DNA from 2 places in the Leclercia sp. GHBNCSD genome. Region 2 is predicted to be linked to the other one. Evidence: predicted binding sites of a transcription regulator. Region 2 holds the regulator's gene; the other holds the start of a gene.

Region 1 (8,059 bases), 2.1 Mb from region 2:
CGTGGTAGCCCCTGGTCCTATCTGGACGGCGCTGCAAGTCTCCGGCGGTCAGCCTCAGGAGAAGCTCCCGCAGTTTGGTCAGCAGACGCCGATGAAGCGCGCAGGGCAGCCTGCGGAGCTGGCGCCGGTCTATGTCTATCTGGCAAGTCAGGAGTCCAGCTACGTGACCGCAGAAGTGCACGGCGTGTGCGGTGGGGAACATTTAGGCTGATGGTGCAGTGCCGGGTGGCGGCTTCGCCTTACCCGGCCTACGTTTCGCATGCAGGCGCCATCCGGCAAATACAAAAACGGCAACCCGTGGGTTGCCGTTTCTCTTTATTTCGCCGCCGCTTTCTCTTCGCCGACGAGACCAATTTTCAGGTAACCCGCCTGGTGCAGCGTGTCCATTACCTTCATCATGGTTTCGTAATCGACCGTCTTATCGGCGCGGAAGAAGACGGTAGTCTCTTTCTTGCCTTCGGTCAGGGCGTTCAGCGCCGGGATCACCGACTCATCGGTCACCGGATCGTTGCCGAGGAACATAGATTTATCGGCTTTTACAGAGAGATAAATCGGTTTTTCCGGGCGCGGCTGCGGCTGACTGGATGACGCAGGCAGATTCACCTTCACGTCTACGGTCGCCAGCGGCGCCGCCACCATGAAGATAATCAGCAGAACCAGCATAACGTCGATAAACGGCGTCACGTTGATTTCGTGCATTTCGCCGTTATCGTCCAGATTTTCATTAAGACGCATTGCCATGACGAATCAACCTACGTGAAATTTCTGAGCAGAACGAATCGGCTTAGCCGAGCTGGCGCTGAGATCCAGATCGCGGCTTTGCAGCAGCAGGACCTGAGCGGCAACGTCGCCGAGGGTCGCTTTGTAGCTGCCAATCATACGGGCGAAGACGTTATAGATCACGACTGCCGGGATTGCCGCCACCAGACCAATGGCTGTTGCCAGCAGCGCTTCGGCGATGCCGGGCGCCACAACCGCGAGGTTGGTGGTTTGCGTCTGGGCGATGCCGATAAAGCTGTTCATGATGCCCCAGACGGTACCGAACAGACCGACGAACGGCGAAATCGCGCCGATGGTCGCCAGGTAACCGTTACCCCGTCCCATATGACGGCCAACGGCCGCAACGCGACGCTCAAGGCGGAAGCCGGTACGCTCTTTAATCCCTTCGTTGTCTTCACTGCCTGCAGAAAGTTCGAGCTCGTTCTGCGCTTCGTTGATTAACAGGGTGGTCAGGCTCTTCGCCTGGAAGGAGGCGGCCATGTCGCTCGCCTGATTCAGGGTACGGGCTTCGGCCAGCTGCTGCTGCTCGCGCTTAAGGCGGCGTTTATGGGAAAGAAGCTCTACGCTCTTGCTAAAGAAAATAGCCCAGGTGACGACAGACGCCAGAATCAGGCCGATCATGACAATCTTCACCACGATGTCGGCATGATGATACATACCCCAGACGGAGAGGTCCGTCTGCATCAAATTATTACCCACTCGGTATCTCCAGGACGCAAATCACAAAATCTGAGCATAATAATATCAAAACAACGTCGAATTGATAGTAGTTCTCATTAGTATTTACATAGTGCCGTAAATTCGTTTCATTTTCCTTGCGCTTACGCAGGAAAAATTTCCCGGAAACAAATTTTAAAAAATTTTCCGCTGAACCCACTACCGTTAAGGTGACCATTTTTACTTTCGTGATAGTCTGGACGTCCAGACGTATAAAAACAGGTTGCGCAGACATGAAAGAGAAGCATCTTGATACCACCCTTGTCCAGGCGGGACGCAGTAAAAAATATACCCTTGGTTCCGTGAACAGCGTCATCCAGCGCGCCTCGTCGCTGGTGTTTGATACCGTGGAGGCGAAAAAGCACGCCACCCGTAACCGGGCCAACGGTGAACTGTTTTACGGGCGTCGCGGCACGCTGACCCACTTCTCGTTACAGGAAGCGATGTGCGAGCTGGAGGGCGGCGCGGGCTGTGCGCTCTTCCCCTGCGGTGCCGCGGCGGTGGCCAATACCATTCTGGCGTTCGTTGAGCAGGGCGACCATATCCTGATGACCAACACCGCCTACGAGCCAAGCCAGGACTTCTGCACCAAAATCCTCAGCAAGCTGGGGGTCACTACCGACTGGTTCGATCCGCAGATTGGCGCGAACATCGCCGAGCTGATCCAGCCCAACACCCGGATTGTGTTCCTGGAATCACCCGGCTCTATCACCATGGAAGTGCATGATGTGCCAGCCATTGTGCAGGCGGTACGCAGCAAAGCGCCGGACGCTATCATCATGATTGATAACACCTGGGCGGCAGGGGTGCTGTTTAAGGCGCTCGATTTTGGTATCGACATCTCGATTCAGGCGGCGACGAAGTACCTGATTGGCCACTCTGACGGGATGATTGGTACCGCGGTTTCCAACGCCCGCTGCTGGGAGCAGCTGCGCGAGAACGCCTATCTGATGGGCCAGATGGTGGATGCCGACACCGCCTATATGACCAGCCGCGGCTTGCGTACCCTCGGCGTGCGTCTGCGTCAACATCATGAAAGCAGCGTGCAGATTGCACAGTGGCTGGCGCAGCATCCCCAGGTGGCGCAGGTTAACCATCCGGCACTGCCGGGCAGCGTCGGACATGAATTCTGGCAACGTGACTTTACGGGCAGCAGCGGTCTGTTCTCCTTTGTGCTTAATAAACGCCTGAGCAATGACGAGCTCGCCGCTTACCTGGATAACTTCTCGCTGTTCAGCATGGCCTACTCCTGGGGCGGCTTTGAATCGCTGATCCTGCCGAACCAGCCAGAGCAGATTGCGGCCCTGCGTCCCGGCGGCAAAGTGGACTTTACCGGCACCCTGATCCGCCTGCATATCGGCCTGGAAAACGTCGACGATTTGATTGCCGATCTGCAAGCCGGGTTTGCGCGCATTGAATAGCGCAGGGCCACAAACACACTCCGCGGACACTTTTCTCTCCATTAGCTGCAGAAAAGTCTGATTTGTTGCGTCTGCGATCAAAGCCCGCCGACGAAATAGGGAGTACAATAGCCTTATATATGCTGTTCCACAGGAAAGCCCATGGCTGTTATTCAAGATATTATCGCTGCACTCTGGCAACACGACTTTGCAGCGCTGGCGGACCCGCACGTGGTTGGGATTGTCTATTTCGTTATGTTCGCCACATTGTTTCTGGAAAACGGGTTACTGCCCGCCTCCTTTTTACCGGGGGACAGTCTGCTGCTGCTGGCAGGGGCGTTAATCGGTAAAGGGGTGATGGACTTTACCCCCACGATGGTGATCCTCACCTCAGCCGCCAGCCTGGGCTGCTGGCTCAGCTATTTGCAGGGCCGCTGGCTCGGCAATACGCGGGTGGTCAAAAGCTGGCTGGCGCAGCTGCCGCATAAATACCATCAGCGGGCGAACTGCATGTTTGACAGGCATGGCCTGCTGGCGCTGCTGGTCGGGCGTTTTCTGGCCTTTGTGCGTACGCTGCTGCCAACCATGGCTGGCATCTCCGGGCTCTCTAACCGCCGCTTCCAGTTCTTTAACTGGCTGAGCGCGCTGCTGTGGGTCGGGGTCGTGACCACTTTTGGCTATGCGCTGAGTATGATCCCGTTCGTTAAACGCCATGAAGATCAGGTCATGACCTTCCTGATGATCCTGCCTATTTTCCTGCTGGTCGCAGGGCTGGTAGGAACCATCGTGGTGGTGATCCGTAAGAAGTACTGCAACGCCTGAGGCGCTGCTGTCGTTGTAGCCCCGGTAAGCGTAGCGCCTCCGGGGAAAAGCGCCGGGCGGCACTGCGTTTGCCCGGCCTACATGTCAATCACATCCCCTGCATCATCCGCATCCGCGCCGCATCTTCCCCCGGCGTCACGCCAAAGTAGCGCTTGAACTCCCGGCTGAACTGCGAGGCGCTTTCATAGCCTACCCGCAGCGCGGCGGCGCTGGCTTTCATACCATCGTGGATCATCATCATCCGCGCCTTATGCAGGCGGTAGCTCTTGAGATACTGCAGCGGCGAGGTGCTGGTTACCGACTTAAAGTTATGGTGGAACGCCGAGACGCTCATGTTGGCCTCAGCCGCCAGCTGATCCACGCTCAGGTTTTCGGTGTACTGGCTCTCGATGCGTTTCAACACCCGGCCAATCAGGCTGAAATGGGTCTGACGGCTGACCAACGCCAGCAGCGCCCCGCCGCCTGGCCCCAGCAGGATGTGGTAGAGGATTTCACGCACGATCTGCTTACCCAGAATCCGCGCGTCCAGCGGCCGCTCCATCACGTCCAGCAGACGTTCAATGGCGCAGAGGATCTCATCCGTCAGCGTGGCGGAGTTGATGCCGCTCGCCGCCATCGACGGGCGAAACAGTTCGTCCTCGCCAATGTCCATCAGCAGTTCCTGCAGTTGCAGAATATCGATATTTAAGCGAATACCTGCCAGCGGTACCGCCTCTGTCGCGAAAGTTTCACATTCAAAGGGTAAAGGTACTGTCAGGAGCAGATATTCGTTGGGGTCGTAACGAAATACTCGCTCGTTGATGTAGCCAATTTTGTGGCCAGAAAAGAGAAAAATGATACCCGGCTGATACATCACCGGCGTGCGGGCGTAGGGCTGAGTCCCATACAGCAGACGAACATCCGGCAGCAGCGTATCAAGATAATTTTCATTATTTTTCAGTTTCTTAATTTGTTCCGTTAGCTGCTGGCAGACGGCTTCACGTTTCATCTTCTCTCACTCCGGGTACGTTTTCCGACACCTGCAGTGTGCGCATTTTTTCCTGTTTTCTCCAGCACTGTGTAGAAATGGGCAAGACAACGGCAGGAATGTGCATTGAGAGGAGCGCGTGCGCTCGCCACAATGAGCACCATCAGGCAGCCCTCTGTGCCGCCCCGTTTTTTCACCCACCAAAGGGAACGAACAATGAACAATTTTAATCTGCATACCCCAACCCGCATCCTGTTTGGTAAAGGCGCCATCGCCGATCTGCGCGAGCAGATCCCGGCCAACGCCCGCGTCCTGATTACCTATGGCGGCGGTAGCGTGAAGAAGAATGGCGTCCTGGATCAGGTTTACTCCGCGCTGGAAGGCATGGACGTGCGCGAGTTCAGCGGCATTGAGCCAAACCCCTCTTACGAAACGCTGATGAAGGCGGTGAAAATCGCCCGTGACGAGCAGATCACCTTCCTGCTGGCGGTGGGTGGCGGCTCGGTGCTGGACGGCACCAAGTTCATTGCCGCGGCGGCCCATTATGATGAAACCATCGACCCGTGGCACATCCTGCAAACCGGCGGCAGCGACATTAAGAGCGCCATTCCGATGGGCTCCGTACTGACCCTGCCGGCGACCGGCTCCGAATCCAATAAAGGCGCGGTGATCTCCCGTAAAACCACCGGCGACAAGCAGGCCTTTATGAACGAGCACGTGCAGCCGGTGTTTGCGGTGCTGGATCCGGTCTACACCTACACCCTGCCGCCGCGTCAGGTGGCGAACGGCGTGGTGGATGCCTTTGTCCATACCGTTGAGCAGTACGTTACTTACCCGGTAAACGCGAAGATTCAGGATCGTTTCGCCGAGGGCATTCTGCTGACCCTGATCGAAGATGGCCCGCTGGCGCTGAAAGAGCCAGAAAACTACGAAGTGCGCGCCAACGTGATGTGGGCCGCCACCCAGGCGCTGAACGGCCTGATTGGTGCCGGCGTGCCGCAGGACTGGGCGACCCATATGCTGGGCCATGAGCTGACGGCGATGCACGGCCTCGATCATGCCCAGACCCTGGCTGTGGTTCTGCCTGCGCTGTGGAATGAAAAACGCGACACCAAACGTGGCAAGCTGCTGCAGTACGCTGAGCGCGTCTGGGGTATTACTGCCGGTTCTGAAGATGAGCGTATCGATGCGGCCATCGCTGCCACCCGCAACTTCTTCGAGCAGCTGGGTGTCCCGACGCGTCTCTCCGGCTATGGTCTGGATGGCAGTTCCATCCCTGCCCTGCTGGCAAAACTCGAGGAGCACGGCATGACGCAAATCGGGGAACATCATGACATTACTCTCGATGTAAGCCGCCGTATTTACGAGGCCGCTCGCTAACTGATTTTACGCGATTGCCTTCCGTTTTTCGGCATTTAGGCCAGGCTTAATGCACATACGCCACCAGGGGATCACTCCTGGTGGATGTCCAATGAAGGAGGAAAAATGGCAAACCAAACCGTAATCAAGCTTCAGGATGGCAACGTAATGCCCCAGTTGGGGCTCGGCGTATGGAAAGCCGGTAACGACGAGGTCGTCTCCGCCATTCATAAAGCACTGGAAGTCGGCTATCGCTCCATTGATACCGCTGCCGCCTACAAAAATGAGGAGGGCGTCGGCAAGGCCCTTGCCAGCGCTGGCGTACCCCGCGATGAGCTGTTCATTACGACCAAGCTGTGGAACGACGACCAGAAGCGTCCGGCAGAAGCCCTCCAGGAGAGCCTGGACAAGCTGCAGCTCGATTTTGTCGATCTCTATCTGATGCACTGGCCGGTTCCGGCTATCGACCATTACGTCGAGGCCTGGAAAGGGATGATTGAGCTGCAAAAAGCCGGGCTGATAAAAAGCATCGGGGTCTGTAATTTCCAGGTCCACCATCTGCAACGGCTGATCGATGAGACGGGCGTCGCCCCGGTGATCAACCAGATTGAGCTGCACCCGCTGATGCAGCAGCGCCAGCTTCATTCATGGAATGCGACCCACAAAATTCAGACCGAATCCTGGAGCCCGCTGGCTCAGGGCGGCGAAGGGGTCTTCGATCAGAAAATTATCCGCGATCTGGCCGATAAGTACGGCAAAACCCCGGCACAGATTGTTATTCGCTGGCATCTGGACTGCGGTCTGGTGGTGATCCCGAAATCGGTCACCCCGTCGCGCATCGCTGAGAACTTCAACGTGTGGGATTTCCGCCTGGATAAAGATGAACTGGGTGAAATTGCGAAGCTGGATAAAGGCAAGCGTTTAGGCCCGGATCCGGACCAGTTTGGCGGTTAGTAAAAAGCCGGGTGGCGGCTTCGCCTTACCCGGCCTACGTTCAGACTTGTAGGCCCGGTAAGCGCAGCGCCACCGGGCTTTTTTACAGGCTTAACCGGCCTTACGTTTTACACTCTTCTTCGTGCTCGCCCCACCGTTCGAACGCTGATGCACAATTGGCGTGTGCTTGGTCAGGGCCGGACGTGTATTGCGGTTCTGGCGGCGCGCTTCGCGCATCTCTTCAACCGTTGGCGCAGGTACCAGACAGTCGCGGCGTGAGCCAATCAGGTGCTTTTTGCCCATCTCTTCCAGCGCCTGGCGGATCAGCGGCCAGTTTTTCGGATCGTGATAACGCAGCAGGGCTTTATGCAGGCGACGCTGTTTGTCCCCCTTCGGCACCACCACATCCTCACTCTTATAGCCAATCTTACTCAGCGGGTTTTTGCCGGTGTAATACATGGTGGTTGAGTTCGCCAGCGGCGACGGATAGAAGTTCTGCACCTGATCCAGACGGAAGCGACGCTGCTTCAGCCACAGGGCCAGGTTCACCATGTCTTCGTCACGCGTGCCCGGGTGCGCGGAGATAAAGTACGGGATCAGGTACTGCTCTTTCCCGGCCTGCTTCGAATAGGTATCGAACAGCTCTTTAAAGCGATCGTAGCTCCCCATCCCCGGCTTCATCATCTTCGATAATGGCCCCTCTTCGGTATGCTCCGGGGCGATCTTCAGGTAGCCGCCCACATGGTGGGTCGCCAGCTCTTTGATGTAGCGCGGATCTTCCACGGCGATGTCATAACGCACCCCGGAAGCGATGAGGATCTTCTTGATGCCCTTCAGATCGCGGGCACGACGGTACAGGTTGATCGTCGGCTCATGGTTGGTGTCCATATGTTCGCAAATGCTCGGATAGACACAGGAGAGACGACGGCAGGTCTGCTCCGCGCGCGGCGACTTACAGCGCAGCATGTACATGTTGGCGGTTGGGCCACCCAGATCGGAGATGACGCCGGTAAAGCCCGGCACCGTGTCGCGAATGGCTTCGATCTCGTTGACGATAGAGTCTTCAGAGCGGCTCTGAATA
Region 2 (8,059 bases):
TTTATAGGCGGTAAGAGGTGTGCCACCGGTAGGCAGACCCAGTACAAAAGGACGATCGGCTGTCGGTTTGAACGCGTTGATACGTTGTACGATATGGCGAGCAGCCCATTTGCCGACTTGTTCTGCGGTTGCCAGGGGGATCAGTCTCATTATTCACCTCTGAAGTTTTAGTAAAAGTTGGCGGATTGCTTGTCGGGGTATGATATAAGCCTAACCTGTTTCACACCGAGAGGGGTCAATCCGTCCTGATTTTTCGTATCATAAAATAAGTTTTCACTGTTTGCCAGTACAGGGGAGGGGAAGAAACAATATTTGGTGACAAAACTCACAAAAAGTACGCGTTTAATTTGCGATACGAATTAATTTTTCAGACACTCTCAAAGCCAGTGAATCATCAACTGTATTTATCGTTCGTTACACAATAAAAAAACATAGTTTATGCGCGAGCCTTAACAAAGGGTCTCGTAGGGGGAATAGGATGAATATTTTAGGTTTTTTCCAGCGCCTCGGTAGGGCTTTGCAGCTCCCTATCGCCGTGCTACCGGTTGCAGCGCTCCTGCTGCGATTCGGGCAACCCGATCTTCTTAACGTGCCGTTTATTGCTCAGGCTGGCGGCGCAATTTTTGACAACCTGGCGCTGATTTTTGCCATCGGTGTGGCGTCAAGCTGGTCAAAAGACAGCGCTGGTGCTGCGGCACTGGCCGGGGCCGTGGGTTACTTCATCCTCACGAAAGCGATGGTGACCATCAACCCTGAAATCAACATGGGCGTACTGGCGGGTATCATTACCGGCCTCGTCGGTGGTGCCGTCTACAACCGCTGGGCAGGTATCAAACTCCCTGACTTCCTGAGCTTCTTCGGCGGAAAACGTTTCGTGCCGATCGCGACGGGCTTTTTCTGTCTGATCCTTGCCGCCATCTTTGGCTACGTGTGGCCACCGGTGCAGCACGCTATCCATGCGGGTGGCGAGTGGATCGTTTCCGCGGGCGCAATGGGTGCGGGTATCTTCGGTTTCATCAACCGTCTGCTGATCCCAACGGGTCTGCATCAGGTGCTGAACACCATCGCCTGGTTCCAGATTGGTGAGTTCACCAACGCGGCGGGTGCCGTGTTCCACGGTGATATCAACCGTTTCTACGCAGGCGACGGCACCGCGGGCATGTTCATGTCCGGCTTCTTCCCAATCATGATGTTTGGTCTGCCTGGCGCTGCGCTGGCAATGTACCTGGCTGCGCCGAAAGAGCGTCGCCCAATGGTTGGCGGTATGCTGCTGTCCGTTGCGATCACGGCCTTCCTGACCGGCGTGACCGAGCCACTGGAATTCCTGTTCATGTTCCTGGCGCCGCTGCTGTATCTCATGCACGCCTTCCTGACCGGTATCAGCCTGTTTGTGGCCACTCTTCTGGGTATCCATGCTGGCTTCTCCTTCTCCGCAGGCGCTATCGACTACGTGTTGATGTACAACCTGCCGGCGGCAAGCAGCAATGTCTGGATGCTGATGGTGATGGGCCTGGTGTTCTTCGTTATCTACTTCCTCCTGTTCAGCGCGGTTATTCGTATGTTTAACCTCAAAACGCCGGGCCGTGAAGAGACAAAAGATGACGTCGTAACCAGTGAAGCAAACAGCAATACCGAAGAAGGTTTAACTCAGCTGGCAACCAGCTACATTGCCGCTGTAGGCGGTACCGATAACCTGAAAGCCATTGATGCCTGTATTACCCGCCTGCGTCTGACCGTTGGCGACTCTGCGCGCGTGAGCGATGCCATGTGTAAACGCCTGGGCGCGTCTGGTGTGGTGAAACTGAACAAACAAACCATCCAGGTTATCGTGGGTGCGAAGGCCGAATCTATCGGCGACGAAATGAAAAAAGTGGTTGCCCGTGGGCCGGTCGCTGCTGCCTCAACGGATAGCGCACCCGTGGCTGACGCGCCGGTTGCGAAACCGCAGGCGGTGCCAAATGCGGTAACCATTGCCGCACTGGTTTCGCCAGTCACCGGTGAGGTGGTGGCTCTGGAGCAGGTTCCTGATGAAGCCTTCGCCAGTAAAGCCGTGGGTGACGGTGTCGCGGTTAAACCAACGGAGAAAACCGTTGTGTCGCCTGCGGCGGGCACCATCGTTAAAATCTTCAATACCAACCACGCGTTCTGCCTGGAAACCGACAAAGGGGCGGAGATCGTTGTCCACATGGGCATCGATACCGTAGCGCTGGGTGGCCAGGGCTTCAAACGCCTGGTCGAAGAGGGTGCGGAAGTGGTGGCGGGTCAGCCGGTTCTGGAGATGGATCTCGACTACCTGAACGCCAACGCGCGCTCGATGATTAGCCCGGTTGTCTGCAGCAATATCGATGACTTCAGCGGCCTGGTCATTAAGGCGCAGGGTCAGGTTGTGGCCGGTCAGACACCTCTGTATGAAATTAAAGGCAAATAAGTGCTCCTGAGTAAGCGTTAGTGCCTGAGCGGCGGGGATATCCCCGCCGCTTTTTTTTGCAGCAATCGCCCTCATAATTCTCTTCCGGGACCGTTTTTTGCGTAACTAAAGGTTGTCACTACGCCCGGCTTATAAGATCATATGCCGTTATACGTCGTTTACGCTTTGAGGAATCCACGATGAGTGAGGCTGAAGCCCGCCCGAGCAACTTTATCCGTCAGATCATTGATGAAGATCTGGCCACTGGTAAGCACACCACAGTTCATACCCGTTTCCCGCCGGAGCCGAATGGCTACCTGCATATTGGTCATGCGAAATCGATCTGCCTGAACTTCGGCATCGCGCAGGACTATCAGGGTCAATGCAACCTGCGTTTCGATGACACCAACCCGGTGAAAGAAGATATCGAATACGTAGAGTCCATTAAGAACGACGTGCAATGGTTGGGCTTCAACTGGTCTGGCGACATCTGCTACTCCTCCGACTATTTTGACCAGCTGTATGCTTACGCCGTAGAGCTGATCAACAAAGGTCTGGCCTACGTTGACGAGCTTTCCGCTGACGAAATCCGCGAATACCGCGGCACGCTGACCGCGCCGGGCAAAAACAGCCCGTACCGCGATCGCAGCGTGGAAGAGAACCTGGCGCTGTTTGAAAAAATGCGTGCCGGTGGCTTCGAAGAGGGTAAAGCCTGCCTGCGCGCTAAAATCGATATGGCCTCACCATTTATCGTGATGCGTGACCCGGTGCTGTACCGCATTAAGTTTGCCGATCACCATCAGACCGGCAGCAAGTGGTGCATCTACCCAATGTACGACTTCACCCACTGCATCAGCGATGCGCTGGAAGGCATTACTCACTCCTTATGTACGCTGGAGTTCCAGGACAACCGTCGTCTGTATGACTGGGTGCTGGATAACATCTCCATTCCGGTGCATCCGCGTCAGTACGAATTCTCTCGTCTGAATCTGGAATACACCGTGATGTCCAAGCGTAAGCTGAACCTGCTGGTTACCGACAAGCACGTTGAAGGCTGGGATGACCCGCGTATGCCAACCATCTCCGGTCTGCGTCGTCGTGGCTATACCGCCGCATCTATCCGCGAGTTTTGCAAACGCATCGGCGTGACCAAGCAGGACAACACCATTGAGATGGCGTCGCTGGAATCCTGCATTCGCGAAGATCTGAACGACAATGCGCCGCGCGCGATGGCTGTTATCGATCCGGTTAAGCTGGTTATCGAAAACTATCCTCAGGGCGAAAGCGAGCTGGTGACCATGCCGAACCATCCGAGCAAGCCGGAGATGGGTAGCCGTGAAGTGCCGTTCAGCGCAGAGATCTGGATCGATCGCGCCGACTTCCGCGAAGAAGCGAACAAGCAGTACAAACGCCTGGTGCTGGGCAAAGAAGTGCGCCTGCGTAATGCCTACGTGATCAAAGCTGAGCGTGTTGAAAAAGATGCTGAAGGCACTATCACCACGATCTTCTGCAGCTACGATGCCGAGACTCTGAGCAAAGATCCTGCCGATGGCCGCAAGGTGAAAGGCGTTATCCACTGGGTCAGCGCGGCACATGCGCTGCCGGTTGAGATCCGTCTGTACGATCGCCTCTTCAGCGTGCCAAACCCGGGTGCCGCAGAGGACTTCCTGGAGGTCATTAACCCGGAGTCGCTGGTGATCAAGCAGGGCTTTGCGGAGCCATCCCTGAAAGGGGCTGTTGCCGGCAATGCGTATCAGTTTGAGCGCGAAGGTTACTTCTGCCTCGACAGCCGCTACGCCACAGCCGATAAACTGGTGTTTAACCGTACCGTTGGTCTGCGTGATACCTGGACGAAAGTCGGCGAATAACCGATCATTTTCTGATAAACGCCGCGCATTGCGGCGTTTTTTTTGCCAGACAATCGGGTCAGAATTTAACCATATGTTCGCGTTGCGAATTAATTCCCTTTCTTAAAACTGTTCGCTTTTTCTTCCTTTTCGCAAATTCACCGTAATAGCTATCAGAATGGCTGTTTAATGCCTGCCTGTTAAAAATAACTCGCTAATTATTCCTGTTATTTTAATAAAATATTCTTCTTCCTTTGCTTTGTTACAATTAGCAATCAAATATGTGCGCTTTGTCATAATCCTGACGTTTGATCGCTGAAAAGCATTGATAATTCGCGTCGCGAAAAATAGTCTACAGAGAGGAGATGTAAGCGGGTATTTCTGGTTACCTCCACTTTTTACTTTTTGTTTTTCGCCGTTTTAGGCGCTTTAAATACGTCAAAGAGGATTAATTATGCGTACGTTCAGTGGCAAACGTAGTGCGCTAGCGCTGGCTATTGCCGGTGTAACAGCAATGTCAGGCTGGATGGTTTCTCCGAAAGCCCAGGCCGAAGGTTTTATTGATGATTCCACGCTCACGGGCGGTATTTATTACTGGCAGCGTGAACGTGACCGTAAAGATGTCGAAGCAGATAAATATAAAACTAACCTGGCTCACTCCACCTGGAACGCCAACCTCGATTTCCAGTCCGGCTATGCCGCCGATATGTTCGGTCTTGATCTTGCTGCGTTCACGGCCATTGAAATGGCGGAAAATGGCGACAGCGGCCACCCGAACGAAATTGCGTTCTCCTCCAGCAACAAAGCCTACAAAGAGGACTGGTCCGGCGATAAGAGCGGAATCAGCCTGTATAAAGCCGCAGCAAAATTTAAATACGGTCCGGTCTGGGCGCGCGGTGGCTGGCTGCAACCAACCGGCCAGACCCTGTTAGCGCCACACTGGAGCTTTATGCCAGGTACCTACCAGGGTGCCGAAGCCGGGGCAAACTTTGACTACGGCGACAGCGGGGCGCTGAGTTTCTCGTATATGTGGACCAACGAGTACAAAGCGCCTTGGCATCTTGAGATGGACAAGTTCTATCAGAATGACAGAAAAACCCGCGTTGATTATCTCCACTCATTTGGCGCGAAGTACGATTTCAAAAATAACCTGATTCTGGAAGCCGCGTTTGGCCAGGCGGAAGGCTTCATCGATCAGTACTTTGCCAAAGCGAGCTACAAACTGGATATCGTGGGCGGCCCCCTCTCTACCAGCTACCAGTTCTACGGCACGCGTGATAAAGCCGATAGCGGCACCGTGAACGATATCTACGACGGCACGGCATGGCTGCAGGCGCTGACCCTGGGTTATAAGGTCGGTCAGGTCGACTTACGTCTGGAAGGGACTTACGTTAAGGCGGAAGGGCAGCAGGGCTATTTCCTGCAGCGCATGACCCCAACCTATGCTTCGTCCAACGGTCGTCTGGACGTGTGGTGGGATAACCGCTCCGACTTCAACGCCAACGGCGAAAAAGCGGTCTTCTTCGGCGCGATGTATGACCTGAGCAACTGGAACCTCGCAGGCTGGAGCGTCGGTGCTTCTTATGTTTACGCCTGGGATGCAAAACCAGCAGACTGGCTGATCAACAGCGCGGGCCAGCGTGAAGATATCGCCTCTAACAAGATCAAAGAGTCTGCCTATAGTCTGGATGCGATCTACACCCTGCAGGACGGTCGCGCGAAAGGCACCATGTTCAAACTGCACTTCACGCAGTATGACAACCATTCCGACATCCCAAGCTACGGCGGCGGCTACGGCAACATCTTCCAGGATGAGCGTGACGTGAAATTTATGGTTATCGCCCCGTTCACCATCTTCTGATGACTCACCCGGCGGGGGATAACCCCGCCGATCGGAGACTGCTATGCTGAAAAAAATCGTACTGGTTGCGCTGCTGGCATCAGGACTGGCCGCCTGCGCACAACCCCAGACCCAGAGAGAAGACACCCGTCTGAAAGAGGCCTACAGCGCCTGTATCAATACCGCTGAAGGTTCGCCAGAAAAAATCGAAGCCTGCCAGAGCGTGCTGAACGTGCTGCGCCAGGAGAAGAAGCACGAACAGTTTGCCAACCAGGAAAGCGTGCGAGTGGCGGATTACCAAGCCTGTATTATGGCGCGCAAAACGGGTAACAATCAGGACGTGACCAAAAATTGCGACAAAATCTGGCAGGAAATTCGCAGTAATAACAGCAAGTAATTCGCTGTTTTTAACGCCCGGTGGCGCGATGCTCACCGGGTCTACCAGGGTGAAATCACCCGTAGGCCCGTGTAAGCGCAGCGCCACCGGGCTTTTTACATTATGACAGGCATAAAAAAGCCAACCGTCAGGTTGGCTCGGAGCAGGCGGATGAATTATTTCGCGTCGTGCGCGTGATCATCTTCGCGGCAGTCGCCTTCGGCACAGTGGCCATAGAGGTAGAGACTGTGGTTGGTCAGACGAATGCCATGACGGGCGGCAATTTCACGCTGACGTGATTCGATAGAGTCGTCGCTGAATTCGATCACTTTGCCGCAATCCAGGCAAATCAGGTGATCGTGGTGATGCTGCTGCGTCAGTTCAAATACGGATTTCCCGCCTTCAAAGTTGTGACGCGTCACGATGCCTGCATCGTCGAACTGGTTCAGTACACGGTAAACGGTCGCCAGACCAATCTCTTCGCCCATGTCGATCAGACGCTTGTATAAGTCTTCCGCACTGACATGATGGTTATCCGGACCCTGAAGCACTTCCAGGATTTTTAACCGTGGAAGCGTGACTTTCAGTCCGGCCTTCTTTAATGCGGTGTTGTTGTCAGTCATGCGGAATCTGTCCTGTTGCTAAACGATTCACTTCTAAAGAAGAAGTGACAGAAAATGCACCTGGGAAATGCGTCTCATTATAGAACTGCCATGACCTAATGAAAACTGCAAGTCTCAAGTAAAGTATGCTTATAAAAACGTGGTACCGCCAACAAACTTGTTACAGGGTGACCCGTTTGAACCTGGATCATTGTACAGGTATGGCAGGAAAAGTTAAAAATTTGTAGCAATTATTTTGATTGATATTACCTATCAATGCGGCGCAACTATGGCGTTGCGCCGCAGTGTGATCAGGCGTTGAGAATATCGTCGAGGTGCAGCTCTTCGCGAACCTGCTTAACCCATTTCTCTACGCGCTCAGCGGTCAGTTCAGGCTGGCGATCTTCATCGATGGCAAGACCCACGAAGTGGTTATCATCGGCCAGACCTTTAGAGGCTTCGAAGTGGTAGCCAGCAGTTGGCCAGTGACCAACGATTACGGCGCCGCGCGGCTCAATGATATCGCGGATGGTGCCGAGAGCGTCGCAGAAGTACTCTGCGTAATCTTCCTGATCGCCACAGCCGAACAGGGCAACCAGTTTGCCGTTGAAATCGATCTCTTCCAGAGACGGGAAGAAATCGTCCCAGTCGCACTGCGCTTCACCGTAGTACCAGGTAGGGATGCCCAGCAGCAGGATATCGTAGCCTTCGATATCTTCTTTGCTGCTTTTCGCAATGTCATGCACATCGGCAACGTCTTTACCTAGCTGTTTTTGAATGTTTTTTGCGATATTTTCGGTATTACCCGTGTCGCTGCCAAAAAAAATGCCGATGATTGCCATGAGTAAAATAACCTCTTGAAACTTAATGGTATGGTGGCGCAATTTAGCCACGGATAAGGGCAATCATAGCAGAACAGAGAAGCCTGCGGAAACTGCAATCACCCAGGACTGCACTCTGTGCTACATGAAAGCAATAAGAAGGGGA

What was found. Region 2 encodes Fur, which represses iron uptake genes when iron is present. Its sites were predicted from a motif close to ATAATAATGAGAACNACTATCAA; they were not measured.
Region 1: exbB (tol-pal system-associated acyl-CoA thioesterase) is a predicted target of Fur. The motif match lies at 1,541-1,563, and genes of this name have one in related genera.

Annotation. Positions count from the first base shown of each region.
Region 1 covers NZ_JBQVYO010000001.1:2,707,711-2,715,769, reverse strand. Annotated here, with positions in the region: gene ACT3IC_RS13145 (SDR family oxidoreductase) at 1-211, shown strand, start outside; gene exbD (TonB system transport protein ExbD) at 316-741, opposite strand; gene exbB (tol-pal system-associated acyl-CoA thioesterase) at 748-1,479, opposite strand; gene metC (cystathionine beta-lyase) at 1,731-2,918, shown strand; gene yghB (DedA family general envelope maintenance protein YghB) at 3,060-3,719, shown strand; gene ACT3IC_RS13120 (AraC family transcriptional regulator) at 3,808-4,707, opposite strand; gene yqhD (alcohol dehydrogenase) at 4,903-6,066, shown strand; gene dkgA (2,5-didehydrogluconate reductase DkgA) at 6,172-6,999, shown strand; gene ACT3IC_RS13105 (YgiQ family radical SAM protein) at 7,090-8,059, opposite strand, start outside.
Region 2 covers NZ_JBQVYO010000001.1:573,532-581,590, reverse strand. Annotated here, with positions in the region: gene nagB (glucosamine-6-phosphate deaminase) at 1-150, opposite strand, end outside; gene nagE (PTS N-acetyl glucosamine transporter subunit IIABC) at 479-2,428, shown strand; gene glnS (glutamine--tRNA ligase) at 2,608-4,275, shown strand; gene chiP (chitoporin ChiP) at 4,709-6,115, shown strand; gene chiQ (ChiQ/YbfN family lipoprotein) at 6,162-6,491, shown strand; gene fur (ferric iron uptake transcriptional regulator) at 6,647-7,093, opposite strand; gene fldA (flavodoxin FldA) at 7,384-7,914, opposite strand.